Regions from separate parts of the Aeribacillus sp. FSL M8-0235 genome, predicted to be linked through region 2. Evidence: predicted binding sites of a transcription regulator. Region 2 holds the regulator's gene; each other region holds the start of a gene.
The links. The regulator LexA, encoded in region 2, represses DNA repair genes until DNA is damaged. The targets are predictions, from matches to a motif close to CGAACATATGTTCG.
Positions count from the first base shown of each region.

Region 1: the regulator LexA is predicted to act here: its motif matches at 1,589-1,602, upstream of recA (recombinase RecA).
Region 3: the regulator LexA is predicted to act here: its motif matches at 2,337-2,350, upstream of NSQ71_RS11895 (Y-family DNA polymerase).

Region 1 is NZ_JBBOBW010000001.1:2,095,098-2,099,364, reverse strand. It holds gene pgsA (CDP-diacylglycerol--glycerol-3-phosphate 3-phosphatidyltransferase) at 1-263, shown strand, start outside; gene NSQ71_RS10050 (competence/damage-inducible protein A) at 288-1,541, shown strand; gene recA (recombinase RecA) at 1,678-2,718, shown strand; gene rny (ribonuclease Y) at 2,967-4,267, shown strand, end outside.
Region 2 is NZ_JBBOBW010000001.1:1,968,798-1,973,064, reverse strand. It holds gene gdhA (NADP-specific glutamate dehydrogenase) at 577-1,956, opposite strand; gene lexA (transcriptional repressor LexA) at 2,286-2,909, opposite strand; gene yneA (cell division suppressor protein YneA) at 3,069-3,383, shown strand; gene NSQ71_RS09500 (YneB family resolvase-like protein) at 3,402-4,052, shown strand; gene NSQ71_RS09495 (DUF896 domain-containing protein) at 4,128-4,267, shown strand, end outside.
Region 3 is NZ_JBBOBW010000001.1:2,447,300-2,451,566, reverse strand. It holds gene NSQ71_RS11905 (MBL fold metallo-hydrolase) at 303-1,271, shown strand; gene NSQ71_RS11900 (SDR family NAD(P)-dependent oxidoreductase) at 1,272-2,066, shown strand; gene NSQ71_RS11895 (Y-family DNA polymerase) at 2,406-3,662, shown strand; gene NSQ71_RS11890 (YolD-like family protein) at 3,701-4,030, shown strand; gene NSQ71_RS11885 (IS1182 family transposase) at 4,117-4,267, opposite strand, start outside.

The sequences.
Region 1 (4,267 bases), 130 kb from region 2:
TCATCAGCCGTGAATTTGCCGTAACCGGATTGCGTTTAGTTCTGGCTGGTGAAGGAGAAGTCGTAGCAGCTAACATGCTCGGCAAAATAAAAACATGGACGCAGATCGTGGCTATTTCCGCTTTGCTTTTACATAATATACCTTTTGAATGGATTTCGTTTCCATTTGCAGACATTGCTTTGTGGGTTTCGCTCTTTTTTACCATTTTATCTGGATGGGACTATTTCATGAAAAACAAACACGCGTTTGTCAATTCGAAATAACCATGTGGAGGATATTGTATGAATGTGAATGCTGAAATTATTGCTGTCGGTTCAGAACTGTTGCTTGGACAGATCGCCAACACAAACGCCCAATTTATATCAAAAAAGCTTGCTGAAATAGGTGTTAATGTTTTTTATCATACGGTTGTTGGAGACAATGCTGAGAGGCTCAAGCATACGATCGAAACGGCAAAAAAACGGTCGAATTGCATCATTTTTACCGGCGGGCTCGGCCCGACAAAAGATGATTTGACGAAAGAAACGATTGCACGTATTTTGAATAAACGCCTCGTGATCGACGAGGCGGCGATGAAAAACATTGAGGATTTTTTTAAACGGACGAAACGGACAATGTCGGAAAACAATCGGAAACAAGCATTAGTTTTGGAAGGTTCTACTGTTTTGCCAAATCATTACGGAATGGCGCCAGGAATGGCGTTAGAGGCGAACGGAATTACATATTTGCTAATGCCGGGCGTTCCGAAAGAAATGAAGCCGATGTTTATCAACTACGGTGTGCCGTTTTTGCAATATCATTACGGGTTAAAAGAAAAAATCATCTCGCGTGTACTTCGTTTCTTTGGCATCGGCGAATCTCAGCTTGAAACAGATATAGAGGATCTGATTGATCAGCAAACAAATCCGACCATCGCGCCGCTGGCAAAAGACGGCGAAGTAACATTGCGCCTGACAGCAAAACATGAAGATGAGTCGACTGCGCTGAAGCTGATTGACGAAACAGAAAAAAAGATTTTAAGCCGTGTTGGCCGATATTTTTATGGACACGGTGAAACTTCGATCCAAGAGCAGCTTATGAAGCTTCTAAAAGAAAAGCAATATACTATTTCGGCTGCAGAAAGTTTGACGGGCGGTCTTTTTTCCGAACAGCTGACCCATTTTCCAGGCGCTTCGAATATTGTGCTTGGAGGAATTGTCTGCTATACAAACGAAGTGAAGCAGCATGTTCTTGGCGTGTCGGAAGAAACGTTGAAAACAAAAGGAGCCGTTAGCTCTGAATGTGCGAAAGAAATGGCGGAAAATATAAAAAAATTGACCGGCAGCAATATCGGCATCAGCTTTACGGGAGTGGCAGGACCTGATCCTTCTGAAGGAAAAGAAGTTGGGACTGTCTATATCGGTATTCAAATCGACGATCGGCCGACGGCAGTCTTTGAGCTTCATCTTTCCGGTACTCGGGAAGGGATCAGGCACAGAACGGCAAATTATGGCTGCTACTATGTAATGAATGTAATAAAGGAAATGGAAAACCGGTTATGAGCGTCTTCATCCGGTTTTTTAATTTTTATATAATGAAAATTAAAAAACGAATAAATGTTCCCTTTTTTCTTGGCAAACAGGAAAAAACACGGTATATTTATTTTGAAGCTATCAATTTTTTAAGGAGGAAATTGTATTGAATCATGATCGTCAAGCTGCCTTGGAAATGGCGTTAAAACAGATTGAAAAACAATTCGGAAAAGGTTCGATAATGAAGCTTGGAGAACAAGCTGAGCGAAAAGTTTCAACAGTTCCAAGCGGATCGCTGGCATTGGATGCAGCTCTTGGCGTCGGCGGATATCCTCGAGGTCGGATTATTGAAATATATGGACCGGAAAGCTCCGGTAAAACGACAGTGGCCCTTCATGCCATTGCTGAAGTTCAAGCTCTAGGCGGGCAAGCAGCGTTCATCGATGCGGAACATGCGCTCGACCCTGTCTATGCGCAAAATTTAGGTGTTAATATTGATGAACTGCTTTTGTCGCAGCCCGATACCGGCGAGCAGGCTCTTGAGATTGCAGAAGCTCTCGTTCGCAGCGGTGCAGTCGACATCATTGTCATTGACTCGGTCGCAGCACTCGTCCCAAAAGCGGAAATTGAAGGCGAAATGGGCGATGCGCATGTCGGATTGCAGGCGCGTCTTATGTCGCAAGCGCTTCGGAAGCTTTCAGGAGCCATCAGCAAGTCGAAAACCATTGCGATTTTTATTAATCAAATAAGGGAAAAAGTGGGCGTCATGTTCGGAAATCCCGAGACAACTCCAGGGGGACGCGCGCTGAAATTTTACTCATCTGTCCGCCTTGAAGTGCGCAGAGCTGAACAGCTGAAACAAGGAAATGATATGGTAGGAAACAAAACGAAAATTAAAGTTGTCAAGAACAAAGTAGCGCCTCCTTTTAGAACGGCAGAAGTTGATATCATGTACGGGGAAGGGATTTCAAAAGAAGGAGAAATCATCGACCTGGGAACGGAATTGGATATTATACAAAAAAGCGGTTCGTGGTATTCTTACCAAGAGGAGCGTTTAGGACAGGGAAGAGAAAATGCAAAGCAATTTTTGCGCGAAAATCCGGATATTCGCGATGCCATTCAGCAAGAAATTCGCAAGGCATATGGCCTTGAAACGAATGAACCTGTGCAAGAGGGGCAGGAAACGTTCGAGCTTTTGGATGAATAATGTACGCACATCTTAGCGTAAGGCTGGCGGAGTAGCCGGTCTTATTTTTTTGGTCAAAAAAAGCCCCATCCTTTGTTCGACAAGATGAAAACTTGACAAGGGTTATTCCCACATTTAAAATGGATATGTATATTTTTTCATTTTTGCAATATATTTAACATATTTTTTTGGAAAATGTTATCGGGAGAGTAAATGTGTAATGCCGACACTTTCTTTGTGACAAGTTCATAGCAAGAGGAGGTGAAAGAATGGAACTCATTGAAATCATCTCCATTTTGCTTGGCCTAATCGTCGGTGCAGTTGTTGGTTATTTTGTTCGAAAATCCATTGCTGAAGCGAAAATAGCGGGTGCAAAAAACGCCGCGGAACAAATTCTTGAAGATGCTAAGCGTGAAGCTGAAGCAACGAAAAAAGAAGCGCTTCTGGAAGCAAAGGATGAAATTCATAAGCTTCGTTTGGAAGTAGAAAAAGAAATTCGCGAAAGAAGAAATGAACTTCAAAAACAAGAAAACCGTTTAATGCAAAAAGAGGAGAATCTCGATCGAAAAGATGAATCATTAGATAAGCGTGAGGCGATGCTAGATAAAAAAGAAGATTCTCTAAATGAAAGACAACAGCATATTGAAGAGATGGAAAGCAAAGTGGAAAAGATGGTGCAAGAAGGACAAATAGAGCTTGAACGCATTTCGGGTTTATCGTGTGAAGAGGCGAAACAAATCATCCTTGAACGAGTGGAAAAGGAACTTTCTCATGATATTGCTGTAATGGTGAAAGAAGCAGAAACAAAGGCGAAAGAAGAAGCAGACAAAAAAGCAAAGGCAATTCTTTCCCTTGCTATACAGCGCTGTGCAGCAGATCATGTGGCTGAAACGACCGTTTCTGTTGTGAATTTGCCAAATGACGAAATGAAAGGGAGAATTATCGGCAGAGAAGGAAGAAATATCCGCACTCTTGAAACGTTGACAGGGATCGACCTCATCATCGACGATACACCGGAAGCGGTTATTTTATCAGGATTTGATCCGATTCGCCGTGAAACAGCAAGAATTGCGCTTGACAAGCTTGTTCAAGACGGGCGCATTCATCCAGCGCGAATTGAAGAAATGGTGGAAAAATCGCGGCGGGAAGTGGACGAGCATATTAGGGAAATCGGAGAACAAACGACATTTGAAGTTGGCGTTCACGGTCTTCATCCGGATTTGATCAAAATTTTAGGCAGATTGAAATTTCGAACGAGCTATGGCCAGAACGTGCTGAAGCATTCAATAGAGGTTGCCTTTTTAACCGGATTGATGGCTGCCGAATTAGGTGAGGATCAAATCCTTGCAAGACGTGCAGGGCTTCTGCACGACATCGGAAAAGCCATTGACCACGAAGTAGAAGGAAGCCATGTTGAAATCGGCGTGGAGTTGGCAACGAAGTATAAAGAACACCCGGTTGTCATCAACAGCATTGCTTCCCATCATGGGGATGAAGAACCGACATCGGTAATTGCGGTTTTAGTTGCAGCGGCTGATGCTTTATCGGCAGCACGGCCGGGTGCCCGCAG
Region 2 (4,267 bases):
CAAAGTCAGTCAGTGAAAATACCGCCGTTTCATTGGAGGATGGGCAGCCGTATTCGGTGTTTTTTAGATGAACAAGTATTTGTGCTGAAGGTTATTGGCACTGGATAGAAGGAGCAACCATATCAATAATAAAATGCTTTAATTGGAAAAATCAATTTTAATAGCAGTTACTTTGTTTCTATAAATTTTATACTTGATGATACAAAATATTGAGAGTAAAGAAGAGAAGAAGCAGAAAAACAAACATCAGTGCAATCTGTCTTTTTTATTTAAAAAGCAAGAGAGATAATCAATCCAGGCATCAGCGTAAAAAAATATGTAAGATAATCTGACATAAAACTTCAATTCTCTCATTGAATGGGATACACTGATAGGGAAAAATTTGATCCAATCGTGGAAATAAAGAAGAGTGAATTTGGATCGGTGTGATGTCAATTTCTATTCACTCAAGTTAAGATGGGGTATTATAGTGAGCATGATGAATCGCCAAAGCAGGGTAGGTAAAGCTTTAGCGATTATCATATATGTTTACTCACTATAAAGAATAAATGATGGAAATGACCATTTTTCTATCTTTTAAATGACTCCTTGTTCTACCATTGCATCAGCGACTTTTTTAAATCCTGCAATGTTAGCGCCGACGACAAGATTTCCGGAGCAGCCGTATTCATTTGCAGCGTTGACGCAATTTCGGTAAATGTTCTTCATGATATCACGTAATTTTGCGTCGACATCTTCAAAGCTCCAAGATAATCTTGCGCTGTTTTGAGCCATTTCTAATGCTGAAACAGCAACTCCGCCTGCGTTAGCAGCTTTTGCAGGTCCAAAAAGAATATTGTTTGATAAAAACACGTCGATCGCTTCTAATGTAGACGGCATGTTGGCGCCTTCTCCAACAGCTTTGAGTCCGTTGGAAACAAGGAGTTCAGCTGCTTTTTTATCGATTTCATTTTGAGTAGCGCATGGGAGGGCAATATCGCACGGAATGGACCAAATTCCGGAACAGCCTTCATAATATTCTGCATGAGGATGTTCATTTACATATTCTTTAATTCTTTTTCTTTCAACTTCTTTTAACCTTCTAACCGTTTCAAGATTAATTCCATTTTTATCAAAAATGTAGCCATCAGAGTCGCTGCATGCGACAACTTTTGCACCTAATTGTGTTGCTTTTTCAATCGCATATATGGCAACGTTCCCAGAACCAGAGACAACAACTGTGCTTCCTTTGAAGCTTAATCCATGGTCTTTAAGCATTTCTTCAACAAAATAAACAGTTCCATACCCTGTCGCTTCGGTTCTCGCTAGGCTTCCGCCGTAACCAATGCCTTTTCCGGTTAACACCCCAGCTTCAAATCCGCCGCGTATTCTTTTATATTGGCCAAACAAGTATCCGATCTCTCTTGCGCCAACTCCAATATCACCGGCAGGAACGTCAATATCTGGTCCAATATGTTTGTAAAGCTCTGTCATAAAGCTTTGTGTAAATCTCATAATTTCCCCATCTGATTTACCTTTCGGATCAAAATCAGATCCGCCTTTTCCTCCGCCGATCGGCTGCCCAGTCAATGAATTTTTGAAGATTTGTTCAAATCCTAAAAATTTAATAATGCTGGCGTTGACGGTCGGGTGAAAGCGCAAGCCTCCTTTATATGGCCCAATTGCACTATTATATTGCACTCTAAATCCGCGGTTTACACGCACTTTTCCTTCGTCATCCACCCATGGAACGCGAAAAATGATCAATCTTTCCGGCTCAACAATTCTTTCAAGTATTCCGTGTTTTATATATGTAGGATGTTGAGCAAATACAGGCACAAGCGAGTCAAATATTTCTTTTACAGCTTGAAGAAACTCAGGCTCATTCGGATTTTTTTCTTGCACGGATTGAAATACTTCATTGACATATTGCTTTGCATTTTCCAGTTCACTTTGTTTCATAAGTAATTGATTCATAGCACCTCTCCTATACCTAAAATTTAAGCAGTTAGAAGAATTCAAACAATTCAGTAAATCATCCCGGCACTGACTAAGGAAGCGAAATCTACAATAAAAAATTCTACAACAAAATAAATCAAAAAACAATGACTGTTGAGAATTGTTGCATAATAGCTTTGCATGCAGGCGCGGAGAAGGCGCCTGAAATTTGTTTCATTGAATCTAGCTTGTCTGCATACATATTGATTAGAAAACATTTTTAAAAATTTAACATCGCTAAGAGAGGGAATGTTGAAAATTTTATAAAAAGAAAAAGGATGCCTCACCTGTTTTGAGACATCGAATATTCAGTGTATGGAACGGTATAGCCCGATCACTTTTCCGAGTATTGTCACATTTTTTAAAATAATCGGTTCCATTGTTGGGTTTTCCGGCTGAAGCCGTATAAAGTCTTTTTCTTTGAAAAACCTTTTTACGGTCGCTTCATTGTCGTCTGTGAGCGCGACAACGATGTCGCCGTTATTGGCTGTTTGCTGCTGTCTGACAATAACTAAATCTCCGTCCAGAATGCCTGCTTCGATCATGCTTTCTCCGACTACTTCAAGCATGAAAAGTTGATCATCACCTGACGCAATATGATTCGGAAGCGGAAAATATTCTTCGATGTTTTCAACGGCAGTGATCGGAATACCAGCCGTCACTTTTCCGATGACCGGCACGTTGATCACATTGTTTGTTAGAAGGTGGTTGCCATCATCGTCCAAAATTTCAATGGCTCTCGGCTTTGTGGGGTCTCTTCTAATCAGTCCTTTGCTCTCAAGCTTTGCTAAATGCCCGTGAACAGTTGAACTGGAGGCAAGACCGACCGCTTCGCCGATTTCTCTTACAGAGGGAGGGTATCCTTTCTTTTTTACTTCCTCCTTAATGAAGTTCAAAATATCTTGTTGTCTCTTAGATAATTTTGTTGACATGTCAAGCACCTCAGTCATATCAATTTGTGTCGATTATAGCATGATTTTTCCAAAAAAGCAAACGTAAGTTCGAATATTTGCTTGACAGAAACATGTGTTCCCTTTTATACTTAAAAACAAAAAACCGAACAAATATTCTGTTTCAGGGGGCGGTTCTAAATGGATAAATTATCATGGTCTTACATCGTTTCTTTTTTCCTTGTCATCATGGCGGCAGTTTTGGCGATTTCGTATACTGGAGAAAGGGAAGAGCTCGATCATTATATGGAGGTTCAAGTGAAGGAAGGGGACAGTTTGTGGAAAATCGCTGATGAATATAAAGAATATGACAATATGTCTCATTCAGAGTTTGTAAAATGGGTTCAGGAGCGAAACAATCTCCAAAGCCTTGTTGTAAAACCGGGGGAAACAATCGTCATTCCGATTGAAAAAAATAAATACTACAATGCTGAATATTTGGCAAACAAAGAATAACCGCAAGGAGCATTTAACATGAGAGCAGTCGTTTATGCAAGAGTCAGCACTGAAAAGGCAGAGCAGGAAACATCTTTGAAAAGACAAAAAGACGAGCTGTTAAAGCTCGCAGCTGAAAACGGTATGGAAGTTGTTGAAGTGATAGAAGAAAAAGCGAGCGGGTATGATGTTGATCGTGAAGGGGTTTTTCAACTGCTGGAATTGATTGAGGAGAAAGAAATTGAAGCGGTATTAATACAGGATGAAACAAGAATTGGCAGAGGAAATGCCAAAATCGCCATTGTCCATTCCATTTTGAAACAAGGCGTGAAAATTTTCACCGCTGCCCATCGCGGGGAGATGGAACTGTCTGAATCAGACACGATGGTGCTTGAAATTATAGGAATTGTGGAAGAATATCAACGAAAAATTCATAATTTGAAAATAAAGCGGGGAATGTTGAGAGCTATACAAAATGGGTACAGGCCTGAAAAAAATTTAAAGAATAGAAATTCTTCCTATAAAAGAGAGCGAAAAGAAGTTCCGATCGAGGAGATTGACCGATTGCGGAAAAACGGCCTGACATTTTCAGAAATAGCGGCAACATTAAGAGGATTCGGCTATGATGTTTCAAAAGCTACTGTTCATCGCAGATATCAACAATTTTTGTCAGAAAAAGGCGAATCATAGCAATAATTGTTGTCATTAGTGGTTGCATTTAGTATGATAAAAGAGCGCGGCAAAAATATACAAGGGGTTCAGCTTATGATTTCAAAAGAAAAACTTAACCGTATTAATGAACTATCTAAAAAGTCTAAGTCAGAAGGATTGACGCAAGTGGAAAAGCTAGTGCAGCAGCAATTAAGGCAGGAATATTTAGAGTCGTTTCGTCGGGATTTTCAAAA
Region 3 (4,267 bases), 480 kb from region 2:
TTTTATATGTTTCTTTTGAACTTCTTCCCTATAAACTTAGTTTAAAAGAGAAGAGATTCAGTTGGAAAGGTAGCGAGAAAACGTTTTACTATTCATCTGTTAAGCAACAGAAGCGCATGCTTTGGATAGGCTTGTATGATGAAATGTTTCCCTGCCTTAAATTCTAAAAGCGTTGTAGAATTAATTTTTTATCAGTTCCTACGGCTTGTCAAGTATACTTATGAATTATTTGAATAAAATGACAAATTGATTTATCATGTGTAAAATAAGTTATATTAAAAAATTAAAGGCGGTTTGCAAAAATGTTCAGCAAAGATGCAATTTATAAAATAACGATCCCTATACCTTATCCGATTAAAGATGTGAACGTGTATGTTGTAAAAGGGGACGCATTGACATTAGTGGATGCAGGGATGAAAACGGAGGAAGCGTGGAGAGTTTTTGAACATAAGCTGAAGGAAATAGGGCTTGTGCCTGAGGATATTGAGCAAGTCATTCTTACCCACCATCATCCTGACCATATCGGTTTGCTCGATTTTTTTGATGGCGATCTTCGTGTTTTGGGCCATCGTTTGCTTGCTCCTTGGCTTTCTCATGATGTGCGTTTTTTTGATCGGCAAAAGGAATTTTTTTTAGAATTGTTGAAGCAGTTTGCCGTCCCAGAGTCGTTTAAGTCACACTTAGATCATCTTGATCTTTCCTTATATCCACGCAATCATCCGCTGACCTCCTCCATTCAAGAAGGAGATGAAATAGACGGGATGCCTGGGTTTACAGTCATTGAGACTCCTGGACATGCCCAAAGCCATATCGTTTTGTACAATGAGGAAGACTGCCGAATGATCGGCGGCGATCATTTGCTGAAAACCATTTCCTCCAATCCTGTTCTTGAAATGCCGTATGAAGGAAAAGAGCGTCCAAAACCTCAGCTGCAATATAATGAATCTTTGAAAAAGCTTTTGCATATTCCGATTTCTGTTGTCTTTCCGGGTCATAAAGATGAATTTTTCGATCCTCACCTGTTGATTCGGAACCGTTTAGACAAACAGCATGAACGCGCGCTCACCGTATTAAAGCATTTAGAAAAACAGGAAATGACGGTGTTTGCTCTTTGCAAGCTTCTTTTTCCGGCTGCTTATCAACAAGAGCTTTTATTTGCTATATCAGAAACTGTTGCTCAGCTTGATTATTTAGAACAATATGGAAAAATTAACAAAAGAATAGAAAATGGCGTTTTACTTTTTTCCGCGCAACGAAGAGGTGACAAATAAATGAATTCGCGGCTTAAAGATCGATTGGTAGTTATTACGGGGGCATCGAGCGGGATCGGGGAAAAAATCGCAAGGATCGTTGCAGAAAGCGGTGGACATTTAGTTTTGCTGGCTAGGAGGAAGGATCGTCTCAAGAAACTTTCGGATGAGCTTCAAGCCTCTCACTCTATTTCTTGTACATATTACGAACTGGATGTCAGTGACCTTGACGCAGTTTCCGAAGTATTTACGGACATCACAGAGAATTTTGACCGAGTGGATGTTTTAGTCAATAATGCTGGTTTTGGTATTTTTCGAAATGCAGAGGAAGCAACATTCGAAGAGATGCAGCAAATGTTTAAAGTAAATGTGTTCGGATTAATTGCTGCGACAAAGCTGGTTCTTCCGATGATGCTGGCCCAACGGGAAGGGCATATTATTAATGTCGCCTCTCAGGCTGGCAAAATAGCTACTCCGAAATCAAGCATCTATTCTGCTACAAAACATGCTGTTTTAGGCTTTACGAACAGCTTGCGGATGGAAGTGGCGGACCGCGGGATTTTTGTAACATCTGTCAATCCGGGTCCAATTGAAACGGATTTTTTCAATCTTGCCGATACGTCAGGGGATTATGTGAAAAACGTCCAACGCTGGATGCTTAATCCGGAAGCTGTTGCACAAAAAATCGTGAGCGTGATGCTGACAAATAAACGGGAAATTAATATGCCTGTTTGGATGGAGCTTGGCGGGCTTGTTTATCGTCTCATGCCCTCCCTATTTGAAAAAGTTGCCGGAAATTTGTTTCGGCAAAAATGACCGGGAGCATGATGCAGGAAATGAACAGAAAGCTGAAGGCGGACTTTTCGCTAAAATCTCCGCTCTCACTTCTGAAAAGGCGCGTCAAGCGTCTTTTTATTTTGATAAAAAATTCAGCTCTTTCACCGATTTGTCTCCAACTTAAATCTTCTAAAAAACGCGGCTGTATTTTGAATAAGCTTTCCAAGCTTAATATCTGTTTTTCGATGCCGTACTTCGTTGTTATGCTCCTTTTGTACCGCGAAAAATGGCGCAAATTCCCATTGAAACCGAACGTATATTCCCATACAATAAAAATAAAATAAAACCGAACATACATTCTCATGAGGGGATGATGGAATGAATTATGAATCGTTTCCAAACCGGCATATATTATGCATCGATATGAAAAGCTTTTATGCGAGCTGTGCGGCGGTCATACTTGGGCTTGATCCTTTAACAGCCCACATTGCTATCGTTGGGGACAAAGAGCGGACAGGAAGCATTGTATTGGCCGCTTCACCAAAACTGAAGGAAGATTTCGGAATTCAAACCGGATCCCGCTTATTTCAAATTCCAAACGACCCCCGCATCCGCCTCATCACTCCGAAAATGGCGACGTATTTACGGATTTCTGCTGAAATTACTCGGCTGCTGAACCGCTATGTTCCGAAAGAAAACATTCATGTTTACAGCGTAGATGAATGTTTTATTACTGCGGATGGAACAGAAAGACTTTGGGGGGATGCGCATAGTCTGGCCGAAAAAATTGTGGAAGATTTACGAAATGAATTTTCTCTCCCATGCGCGGTTGGGATCGGTCCAAACATATTGATGGCGAAGCTTTGTCTAGATTTGGAGGCGAAAAAGAAAGGTATAGCGGAATGGACGTATGATGATGTCAAAACGAAGCTGTGGAGCATCAAGCCGTTGCGTAAGATGTGGGGGATTGGGACAAGACTTGAAAAAACGTTAAATCGAATGGGAATTTTTACAGTTGGTCAGCTCGCAAATTATCCGTTAGAGCTCCTTGAAAAGAAGTTCGGCGTCATGGGGAATCAGCTTTATTACCACGCATGGGGAATAGATCTTTCCGACATAGGCTCTCCGATTATGCTGGGGCAAATCAGTTTTGGAAAAAATCAAATATTGCTTCGCGACTATCCGGACCCCGAAGAGGTGAAATGCGTCATCTTAGAAATGTGCGAGGAAGTGGCAAAAAGAGCGAGGGAACACCGGATGGCGGGGAGAACAATCAGCCTTGGAATCGGCTACAGCCAAAAGGAAGGCGGAGGAGGATTTTACCGTTCCAAAACGATGGATGTCTCAACAAATATTACGATGGATCTTTATCGAGCCTGCCTTTTGCTGTTTGATCGTTTTTATGAGGGGAAGACAGTCAGAAAAATTTCCATCTCTCTTTCCAACGTGGAAAAAGACAGCGGCATGCAGCTTGATTTGTTTAGGCCGAACCGCATAAAAGAGCATCGTTTAGGATATGTAATGGATGCGATTCGGAACAAGCACGGCTCCAATGCACTGCTGCGCGCTGTTTCGTATACGAAGGCAGGAACGAGTCTTCACCGCAACAAGCTGATCGGCGGGCATTATGCGTAACGAATATGAAGAAAAGAAAGCAAAGGATGGGATAAACAATGATTCAGGATCGTGGAAGCATAAAATGGACAGCTATGATGCTGCCCGAGCATGTGAAATTACTAAGGAAATACAATGAAAGTTTAGATAAAGTCGAAAAACCGGTTTTAGATGAACAAAAATATGAAGAATTTAATGAAGTTATCTGTGAGGCTATGGAAGAGAACATTACTCTACAATTCACCTATTATCAAAAAGGTGAAATAAAGAAGCTTGTCGGCAATATTCATTATATCGATCAGCTAAAAAGAGAATTACGAATTGTTGATTACTTGACTAAAAAACATGTTTTAAAATTAGGAGATATTATTGAAATTGAGCAATACTAAGAAAACAGCATTAGAAATACAAACTTAATAGGGGTAGCGTAAGGTCAGGAAAATGCAGATTTACAACGCTTAGAAAATGACGATAATTAAAAGGGCTTGTCTAAAAAGTCCATAAAAACAGAGCGAATGGAGAAAACAATGAGTTTTTCCATTCGCTCTGTTTCCTTATTTTTGAAATTGGTTTGGGAATTTGCGGCCCATTTCAGTATGTTGTGGGCCATTGCCACAATCCCGAAT